Regions from separate parts of the Peribacillus sp. GL_122 genome, predicted to be linked through region 2. Evidence: riboswitches for the same ligand, from Rfam matches in the RefSeq annotation. Region 2 holds a riboswitch; each other region holds the start of a gene.
The links. A riboswitch is a leader RNA that binds a small molecule or an ion and turns the genes downstream of it on or off. The one in region 2 is predicted to bind preQ1.
Positions count from the first base shown of each region.

Region 1: it holds a riboswitch for preQ1, as region 2 does, so the genes downstream of both, queF (preQ(1) synthase) here and queC (7-cyano-7-deazaguanine synthase QueC) in region 2, are expected to answer to the same signal.
Region 3: it holds a riboswitch for preQ1, as region 2 does, so the genes downstream of both, AC3ISB_RS02255 (QueT transporter family protein) here and queC (7-cyano-7-deazaguanine synthase QueC) in region 2, are expected to answer to the same signal.

Region 1 covers NZ_CM174415.1:524,504-527,784, forward strand. Annotated here, with positions in the region: gene AC3ISB_RS02555 (YfmQ family protein) at 1-262, shown strand, start outside; gene AC3ISB_RS02560 (BA3454 family stress response protein) at 510-800, opposite strand; gene AC3ISB_RS02565 (DMT family transporter) at 891-1,748, opposite strand; PreQ1 riboswitch class I at 1,879-1,924, shown strand; gene queF (preQ(1) synthase) at 2,029-2,529, shown strand; gene AC3ISB_RS02575 (aspartate kinase) at 2,733-3,281, shown strand, end outside.
Region 2 covers NZ_CM174415.1:4,388,824-4,392,104, reverse strand. Annotated here, with positions in the region: gene AC3ISB_RS21240 (methyl-accepting chemotaxis protein) at 29-1,708, opposite strand; PreQ1 riboswitch class I at 1,894-1,936, shown strand; gene queC (7-cyano-7-deazaguanine synthase QueC) at 1,992-2,657, shown strand; gene queD (6-carboxytetrahydropterin synthase QueD) at 2,657-3,127, shown strand; gene queE (7-carboxy-7-deazaguanine synthase QueE) at 3,120-3,281, shown strand, end outside.
Region 3 covers NZ_CM174415.1:460,591-463,871, forward strand. Annotated here, with positions in the region: gene AC3ISB_RS02245 (PAS domain-containing sensor histidine kinase) at 1-626, opposite strand, end outside; gene AC3ISB_RS02250 (TVP38/TMEM64 family protein) at 741-1,397, opposite strand; gene AC3ISB_RS02255 (QueT transporter family protein) at 1,519-2,004, opposite strand; PreQ1 riboswitch class I at 2,011-2,055, opposite strand; gene AC3ISB_RS02260 (YbaK/EbsC family protein) at 2,226-2,747, shown strand; gene AC3ISB_RS02265 (hypothetical protein) at 2,879-3,281, shown strand, end outside.

The DNA.
Region 1 (3,281 bases), 1.9 Mb from region 2:
TAATTATTTTAATAACGCTAGATTTTTGAAAAAAAAACATATATTCCCAGGGAACGAGCAATTGTTTTTACATCCAGAGAACAGTGGGACTCCATTGGTCATAGATACTAAAAGAAGCAAAAAGGATGTTAGGTTATTTGTGTACATTTACAATGACCACGTGGATGTAGTTAAACAGTACAAGAAGAAAGTCATTTCTTATAGCCTGCTTTCAGATAGCCTCCAAGAGCGTTCCATGCCATTAATAAGAAATTTAGTTTAAAAGAACATTAAAAAGACGGTCCTTAAAAAGACCATCTTTTTTTATAAGTCTTTTATAATGTAATCCTTAGGTACAACTCTAAATTACTTGTTATTCAGATTAAGAGGTTAACGCACACACTGACGTCTCAATTTTAGTTTATTTTGGAAAAAGCAATTAAAAGTGAGGGAGTTGCTGTAAGAGGTTCTTTAATCGCGCATATGAAATGGTATTAAAAAAGCAGGTATCTATTGCGATGCCTGCCTTTTTATGCTTTCCATTGTTTTTCAACTTGATGAAGCGCTTGTTGTAAAATTACTTCATGATCTGTATCCGGTTTAGTAAGTACGTTAGTTTGATAAGATTTCCCTTGAAAATCAACTGTTACTGTAACTTTTACCATTATGCATCTTTCCTTTCCTAATTCAGAATTAAATGAGGTGGTTGTACCTATTTCTTTAATACCCGTGGCAGAGGATTTTTCAAACATTTCAAAAGCGGTAAAACCTAACGAATTAATATTCAAAATTATCTGATATTTTTTAGGAAGTGTCAACACTTTTTTTTGACCACTCTATTCCCCGGCAAAATAAAAAACGACCTGGCTTGTACTCATGACAGCCAGGTCGTTTTTGTAAATGAACTAAATTCATATTTTAGTCAAGATAATGCCGATTAATGCTGCAAGTACGCCGGCAATTTGATAGTTTTTTAGTTTTTCCTTGAATAAATAACATCCTGCGAATACGACAACTAAACAGTTCAGGCTGACGACAGGGAAGATGATGCTTGCGATGCCGGTGTTCAACGCAAAGAAATAACATCCATAGCCTATAGTGCTTAAAAGGCCTACTAAGGAACCGATTTTGACTTCCTGTAGCTTGATTTTTTCCTTTTTAAAGGCCAGAGCCGAAAGAAGATAAAGAGTTCCGCCTCCATACATTGATACCAGGATATCAAGGGAATTTAAATGAAGACGTGTTGATGTCGTCATAAGAATGCCGAGCACACCAAAAGATAAAATGGATAATAATGTGTGCATCATCCAAGGGACATATTGATGGTTACCTTTAGCATTAGGTGTATACTGAATGACTAATGTAGCAAGAAACATGCAGACGATTCCAGTCCACTGCAAAGTAGAAATATGTTCGTGAAAAATTAAAGCTGCACAGAGAATGGGGAATATTGCATTCGCTGCGATTAATGGGGATGTCAAGCTTGCCGGCCCTTTTTCAAAGGCGCTTGCCATCTGGATATTACCATTAGCGTTCAGTACCCCAATGGCTCCACCAAGCATGATGGACAGCCAGTTAAACTGTAAACCATCCACAAACACTCCATAAAATATGGCCAAAATAAAAGCTGAAAAATAAAAGAAAAATTGGATATGTACTTTTGAGTAACCCTTTCCGCTACTCCATTTAAAAATGCTGTTATTGATTCCGAAACATAAACTAGTGATGAGGGCTGCAAAAATCCACATTGACGTAATCTCTTCCTTCATGTAGGATAAACTTCTTCTACATTTTAAGCTGAATGCATGCAGGAATCAAACCAAATTTAAAAAGTATGATTGACAGATTAGATATTTTTTTCTATATTTACTATGACAATTTTAAAATATTTCCCGGTAAACGGGAGAGGTTCATAGCATCACCCTCTTAAAAAAACTATGGCTTTGATATTTTTCGCGAATCAACCATATCTTTGAGGAGATATGGTTTTTGTTATATAGAGGCCCATTTTATGAATCTCCCTGAAACGTGGGATTAGGAGGACTTTTAATGTCTGGAAGAAAAGAAGAAGAATTAAAAAAAGATATCACACTGCTTGGGAATCAAGGAACAAAATATACATTCGACTATGCGCCTGAAATCCTTGAGTCATTCGATAACAAGCATCCGAACCGGGATTATTTCGTCAAATTCAATTGCCCGGAATTCACTAGCTTATGTCCGATAACGGGCCAGCCGGACTTTGCGACCATCTACATCAGCTATATTCCAAGTGTGAAAATGGTGGAAAGCAAGTCTTTGAAACTTTATTTATTCAGCTTCCGCAATCACGGTGATTTCCATGAAGACTGCATGAACATCATCATGAATGATTTAATCGAATTGATGGATCCTAAATATATTGAAGTCTGGGGCAAGTTTACACCTAGGGGCGGAATTTCCATCGACCCTTACACGAATTATGGGAAACCAGGTACGAAGTATGAGGAAATGGCGGATTACCGCTTGATGAACCATGACCTATACCCGGAAACCGTGGATAATCGCTAAAGAATAGGAGAGACAATGGGCAAATGCCCGTTGTCTTTTTTAGTTTTTTAGCCATTCTCGATCAATGGTCTTGTCTCTTTGTCCGTTTTAAAAATACAAATGTCCTCCTATAACGGAATTTCCACTTGATTGTTTCGAGAAAAAGCGTAATAATAGGGAGAGCTAATTATGACAGAATATTTACGAAAATAGGGGATGTCGAGATGAAAGTTGCGAAGTTTGGTGGAAGTTCACTTGCGTCAGGTGAACAGTTGAGAAAGGTGTTCGAAATTGTTGTTTCTGATCCAGAGAGGAAAATTGTAGTCGTTTCAGCTCCAGGGAAACGCAATTCCGATGATATAAAGGTGACGGATTTATTGATTGAAGCTGCGGAACAGCAGCTGCGCGGGGATAACGGAGAGCATTTGATAGAAGATGTCGTATCCCGCTATGCGAGCATTGCTGAAGAACTGGATATATCCGAGAGTGTCATCACTGGGATCCATGAAAATTTAATGGCACTGTTGCATGCAGACCAGACTAACCCGAAGCGCTATTTGGCTGCCTTGAAGGCCAGTGGCGAGGATAATAATGCGAAGCTGGTCGCGGGTTATTTCCAAAGCCGCGGGGTAGAGGCGCAGTATATAAATCCGAAGAAGGCTGGCTTGATCGTAACGGATGAAGGTGGATTTACCAAGGTGCTGCCAGAGTCTTATGATCGGTTATATGCTCTGCGTGATGAGCCTGGAATCGTAGTATTCCCAGGGTTCTTC
Region 2 (3,281 bases):
GCATTCATGTGACGGGAAATTGCTAGTGTCATAATTGGAATTTCTTAACCTGTTCAGTCAGCAGTTCTGCCGAAGATGCAAGTTCACTGGCATGATGCGTGATTTCATCCATTGAAGAGCTGGATTGCTGAGCAGAGGCGGAGACTTGTTCGATTCCAGCCGCGGACTCTTCAGAAACAGCTGCGATATCTTCGATAGCCTGATTGATATTTTTGCTATTTGTGGAGATATAGTTCAATTCGTCTGTTATATGCTGTATTTTCATTTCCATATTCCCGACAGAGTGATTGATTGTTTCAAAGGTTTGGCCTGTGAGCGTGATCTGTTTCGTGCCTTCATCCACTTGTGTATAACCATCTTCCAGGGAGTGGACGACTGTTTTTGAATCCGTTTGAATAGCGGAGACAATATTGGTGATATCCCCAACGGAGTGTGTGACCTCTTCAGCGAGTTTCCGCACTTCATCGGCGACGACGGCAAAGCCCTTGCCATGTTCACCAGCACGAGCGGCTTCTATGGCAGCATTCAGCGCCAATAGATTGGTTTGATTGGATATATCCTTGATGACCTGCACAAGCTGTGAAATTTGCTGCGATTGAGAATCCAGTCCTTTCACTTGATCTACGGCATTTTTTACAATCCTATCAATACATTGCATCTGTTGGACTGAACTGCGCATTAAAGTGGTGCCCTCCTTGGTCAAGGAAAGGATTTCGGTTGAACTTTTAGCTACATCCACTCCTTCTAGGCGGGCCAACTCGATCCTGCCGGTGAAATCATCCATCATCCGAACCATTTCAGCTGCCCGGTTGGCTTGTGACTCCGAACCTTCCGAAAGTTCATACATTGTAGTCGCTATTTGTTTGCTGCCCTGCTGAACTTCATTTGCTGATTGAGTCAGATCCTCACTTTGGTTGGAAACGGATTCGGACACAACGAGCATTTTTTCGATCGTATCACGAAGGTTTTTCTGCATTTGGTTGGCGGATACCGTTAATTCGCCCATTTCATCATGTGACTTTTGCTCCAGGGGCTTATGATTCAGCTCTCCGTCAGCCACCATTTTCATCCTGTCCCTGATTTTAAGGAGGGGGGTGGTAATGAGGTTGGCAGTCACAAGCGCCAGCAGAAGACCGATAAGGACTGCCGCAATGGATATGATGATACTTGTCGTCTTAACCGATTTCCCGCTTGCGATGACGGTTTCACCAGAAGTGACAATCAATTCCTCGCGTTCAGATGCAAGCTCCTTGAAACCCTCCATTACTTCATTGCTGATTGGTGCCACTTCATTTTTGAGTATCTCTTTCGCGCGCTCTTCATTTCCCTTTTCATATTGTGGAAATACCCGGTCTACAATCATCGTCCTCCAATCCACGCTTTTCTCGATCAATTCCTTCGCATTATCAGAATCGCTTAAAGCGAGGAGATCCTCCTGGAGGACCTTGCTGTCTTCGGTATATTGTAAGAACCTTTCTTTATAACTCTCGTCACCATATAGAATATAGGCTCGGGCGAATGCGGTTCTTTGTGCTAGATTATATAGCAGTTTTTCATCTTGGATAAGAAGCGGAAGTTCCTTTTCGATGATATCCTGGGAATATACCAGAGACTTGTTGCTGCTGTAAATGTTGTATGCTCCTAAGATGACACATAAAGATATGATGAGTGAAAATGCCAACAATACCTTTCCTTTAATGCTTTTCAAATTAATGGACCCCTTTATCGATATTTTATTCACACTATTTTATCGGACGGATAATGGGATATTTAAGCAATGAAAAGATAACCAAATTTTCCATCAGATCTAATATTCACTAAATATAATCATCTTGATTTATTATCGTTTTCAAGTTACTATTGACTTGGAAAAATATAATATTCCGCGTTAAGGCGGAAGAGGTTCTAGCTACCCTCTCAAAAAAACTAAGGAGAAACAGTGCTCTATTCTTAGGGTGCTGTTTTTTTCCGTAAAAAGGAGTTTTATAGAAATGAAGAAGAAAGAAAAGGCAGTGGTTGTATTTAGCGGAGGTCAGGACAGTACGACGTGCCTGTTCTGGGCATTGGAGAGATTTGAGGAAGTGGAAGCGGTGACGTTCGATTATAATCAGCGGCATAGCTTGGAAATCGAATGCGCTCAAAACATTGCCAAGGAATTGGGCGTGAACCATCATATCCTTGACATGTCACTGCTGAACCAGCTGGCACCGAATGCATTGACGAGAAGTGATATTGCAGTGGCGGACGGAGAAGACGGGGAATTGCCGTCGACGTTCGTACCAGGGAGGAATTTGCTGTTCCTTTCGTTTGCCGGAGTGCTGGCGAGTCAGATTGGCGCTAAACATATTGTCACCGGTGTTTGTGAAACGGATTTCAGCGGATATCCTGACTGCCGCGATGTATTCATTAAATCGTTGAATGTGACCTTGAACTTGTCGATGGACCAGTCATTCGTGATTGATACGCCGCTTATGTGGCTTAATAAAGAAGAAACATGGGAGCTTGCGGATCAGCTTGGTGCATTCGACTTTGTCCGCGAAAAGACCCTGACTTGCTATAACGGGATCATCTCCGACGGCTGTGGAGATTGTCCGGCATGTAATCTGCGGAAAAAAGGACTGGATGATTATGTAAGCAGACGGAAGGTGCTTTCATGATGTACGGTTTTACTATAGTGGATAAACTCCAAAAAATAGATGAAGATATTCAGCGCAGCCAATTGAAGTATACAAACAAGAGGGTTCTCGTGAGTAAGGAATTCACCTTTGACGCGGCGCACCATCTGCATGACTATGAAGGAAAATGCAAGAACCTGCATGGCCACACATATAAGGTCATTTTCGGATTGAGCGGGTATACGGATTCACGCGGTTTGATGATAGATTTCGGGGACATCAAGGATATATGGAAAAATGAAATTGAAATCCACCTGGATCATCGTTATTTGAATGAAACCCTGCCGCTCATGAATACAACAGCTGAAAATATGGTTGTCTGGATTTATGAAAAAATGGTCGAAGCCCTTTCATTGAAAGAATATGAGGGTGCTAGAGTCGAATTTGTTCGACTATACGAAACGCCGACAAGCTATGCCGAAGCCAGACGGGAGTGGATGGAAAGTGAGTAAACTCCCGGTTATGGAAATCTTCGGACCGACCATCCAAGGTGAGGGAATGGTCATTGGTCAAAAAACCATGTTCGTTCGGACGGCTGGCTGCGATTATTCATGTGCCTGGTGTGATTCCGCATTTACTTGGGATGGCACCGGTAAGGAAGATACC
Region 3 (3,281 bases), 1.8 Mb from region 2:
AACAATGATTTATAGCGTTGTTCACTATCGAATAATTGATTCTCCGCGACTACTCTTTCAGAAATATCCCTGCCGATGACGACTAAGCCTTTTCGTGAACCATCCTCATTGAACAGGGGAACTTTGATCGTATCAAAGGTCTTGTGATTGCCATCGGGAAGAGGGACGATTTCCTCACACCTTGTGATTTCCCCTTTTACCCACGTTTCTTCATCGGAAACTTCACAGTAAATCAACGACTCTTTATAAAATTCGGAGTATTCTGCGAGCTCACTGTCTCTTTTTCCCTTATAGTCTACATGCTCCAATTGAAATAATTGAAGGCCGAAGGTATTGGATTCAAGCCAACGGCCATCACCATCCTTGAAGTTAACGAAATCCACCATTGAATTGATGAGTGTACGCCGACGTTGTTCCGCTTCTTTTAATTGCTTGAATTCTTCCCTTTTAGCTAAATAAAGATATAAAACCAAGCCTATTGATAAAAGGAAAACAAATCCTTCCGCTCTTTGAAGTTGAATGAAGACCTCTTTGTTTTGGATATTTGTAGTTAAAAAATAGTCGAACACGACTAGTGTAAGAATCCCGGATAGGATATATATTGCTAAGATGGAGCGTTTGGACATGGAGATTCTCCCTGATTTTAAGACATTTCTAAGGTAAAATTACATACACATTTTAACAAACTATCGGAAAAAAATATATGCAGAATCCTAAATAAAAAACAGGGGCCAAAGTGGTCACCTGTTTTTTCTGAAGAAGGTTTGTTTCTTTTTCTTTTTTGCACGCTTATAGATAATGAAAAATAGTAAGAAGAAGAGTGCGAGTGCTGCTAGCGTATATTGGTTCATTTCAACAGATAGCAGTCCATATGGAATGAGCGAAAGGAAGAAAAAGTATATAAGGTTGCCAAGTGACGTCGCTAATAAAAAATCCTTGAAAGTGACGGTGCTGACTCCAGCTACCAAGTTAATTAAGCTTGTTGGGATCAGAGGGAAAATCCTGCCTGTAAAAACGTACATGAAGCCATGCTCCACAACAGATTCTTGCCACTTTTCGCCAATCTTCTTTAAGAGAAGCTCCTGAAACCAGTTTCTTGCTGCATAAAAAATGAAACCTGAGGCAACAACGCTTGTAAACCAACTCCATAGATATCCATATATGAATCCGAATATCGTGACATTGATAGTCAGGAGCAAAATTAAGGGAATGATTGTAAAAGAATTTTGTACAAACATTAATACGAATGTCACAATAAATGTAAGCAAAAGGTTTTCCTTCAAAATGCCAATAACAGAATCTAGATCACTTTTCCAAACCAAAGTGAATAACTCTGCATTAGAAAAAATAAATATTGCAATTACCAATAGACCGATTATGGTCAGGACTTTTTTCAAAGGGCCACCACCATTCTTACTAGTAGTTTATCATTTTCGAGTTCATTGGTGAAAAAAAAGAGCTGCCGCATCATGCAGACAGCTCTTTTCATTATAGTGGGTTCGCGACGCGAAGATTCCATTAAAGCCACTTTTCAAACTGAATTCTTTTGTTCATTCCATAAATGATTGGCGCTCCAATCAAGAGGACAACGAATTCACCGACAGCCGTGGTCATCCAGCTTAACCAGAATGGGAACCCCAGGGCAAGGTTCAGTTCAATTGCAATTAAAAACATTGTGAAAGTGAAAAAGATAGTCGTGGCGGTCATCCGTCCTTTAATGCCTTTTATGAACCGAGAAACAAAAATGACAAGCAATAAGGCGAGCAGAGATTGCCCCACCCCGAAAATCAAGTCATATGGCACCATCGGCGAAAAGAGCAGATTCGATATGAAGACTCCGCCGACGATACCGTAGATATACTTTTTATTGAATACAATCAGATGATTCAATATTTCCGGTACACGAAATTGGAACATCTGAAATGATATTGGTTGGAACACCAATGAGACCGCCACATACAAGGCAGCCAATAACCCGCTTATCACGAGTGTACGAACATTCATTTTACTCTCTCCCTAGTTTTTTATCGTGGGATGGTTACGAACCACGTTTAGGCGTTTGCCCGATGTTTAATAGTATCCCATGTAAGCTTGTTTCGTCAATTTGTAAAGAATGGTTTTAATTTATAAGTTTCCAAGCACGGGAAGTAGCTCAATTGGATTTTGATTTATTGCAATGAAGGATGATATTATTTCAATATGTACTTCAAAGGAGTGAATATAGTATGTCGATCGAGAGTGTCAAAAACCATTTTAAACAATGGGATCGGGAAGGCGATGTAATGGAGTTCGAAACATCGAGTGCTACGGTGATTGAAGCAGCGGAAACCATCGGTGTTATCCCAGCGCGGATTGCTAAGACTCTTTCCTTTAAGGGGGAAGGTGAAAAAGCCATTTTGGTTGTTGCCGCAGGGGACGCGAAAGTGGATAATAAGAAATTTCGTCAGACGTTCGGTTTCAAGGCACGAATGCTTTCACCTGAAGAAGTGCTTGCACAGACCGGCCATGCCATCGGAGGAGTTTGCCCGTTTGGTCTGGCAAATGATCTAGCTGTTTTTCTTGATGTATCGATGAAACGCTTTGAGTCATTGTTCCCGGCATGCGGCAGTGCGAACTCTGCAATAGAACTTAAACTCGCTGAGTTGTTTGAATATTCAGGCGCAGAGGGTTGGGTGGATGTTTGCAAAGGTTGGGAAGAGAAAGTGAATGAGGAAACGGCGGTAGGCAATGCAGTTGATGGCCTTTGATGGTTTCAAAAAATCCACATGAATGGAATTGAGTCCACTATGGTGGACTTTATTTTAGTGGCGACCGCATACATTTTCTATGATTTAAGCGGAAAATCGGGCAGAAAGTGTTCCTGAGCGGAGGTTGAAAGATGTTAAATGAAAGCAAAAGAAAAAGCAATAACAGCTATCTTAGTCTTAAAACTCTTTATGAAGAGAATATAACGGTTAAGAGCATTGCCCAGGAGCTTGAGTTTTGCCATAAAAACGATCTGGCGGTGGATATCCAGAAAGCATTGGAAAAAAAGAATTTTGATATATTGGCAGTGCAAGATCAGGGGGAAATCATCGGGTATATCGAAAGGGAGGAACTCGGTGAAGGAAGCATCTCTGAATATTTGAGAAACTTTTCACCAAGGGAAATGGTTTCGGATTCAACCCCTTTGATCCAGCTTCTCCAGATTTTCAAGAATAAAACAAGGGTGTTCGTATTAGAGAATAATTCGATTAAAAAGTTGATTACCCATGCAGATCTTCAAAAGCCTCCGATCAGGA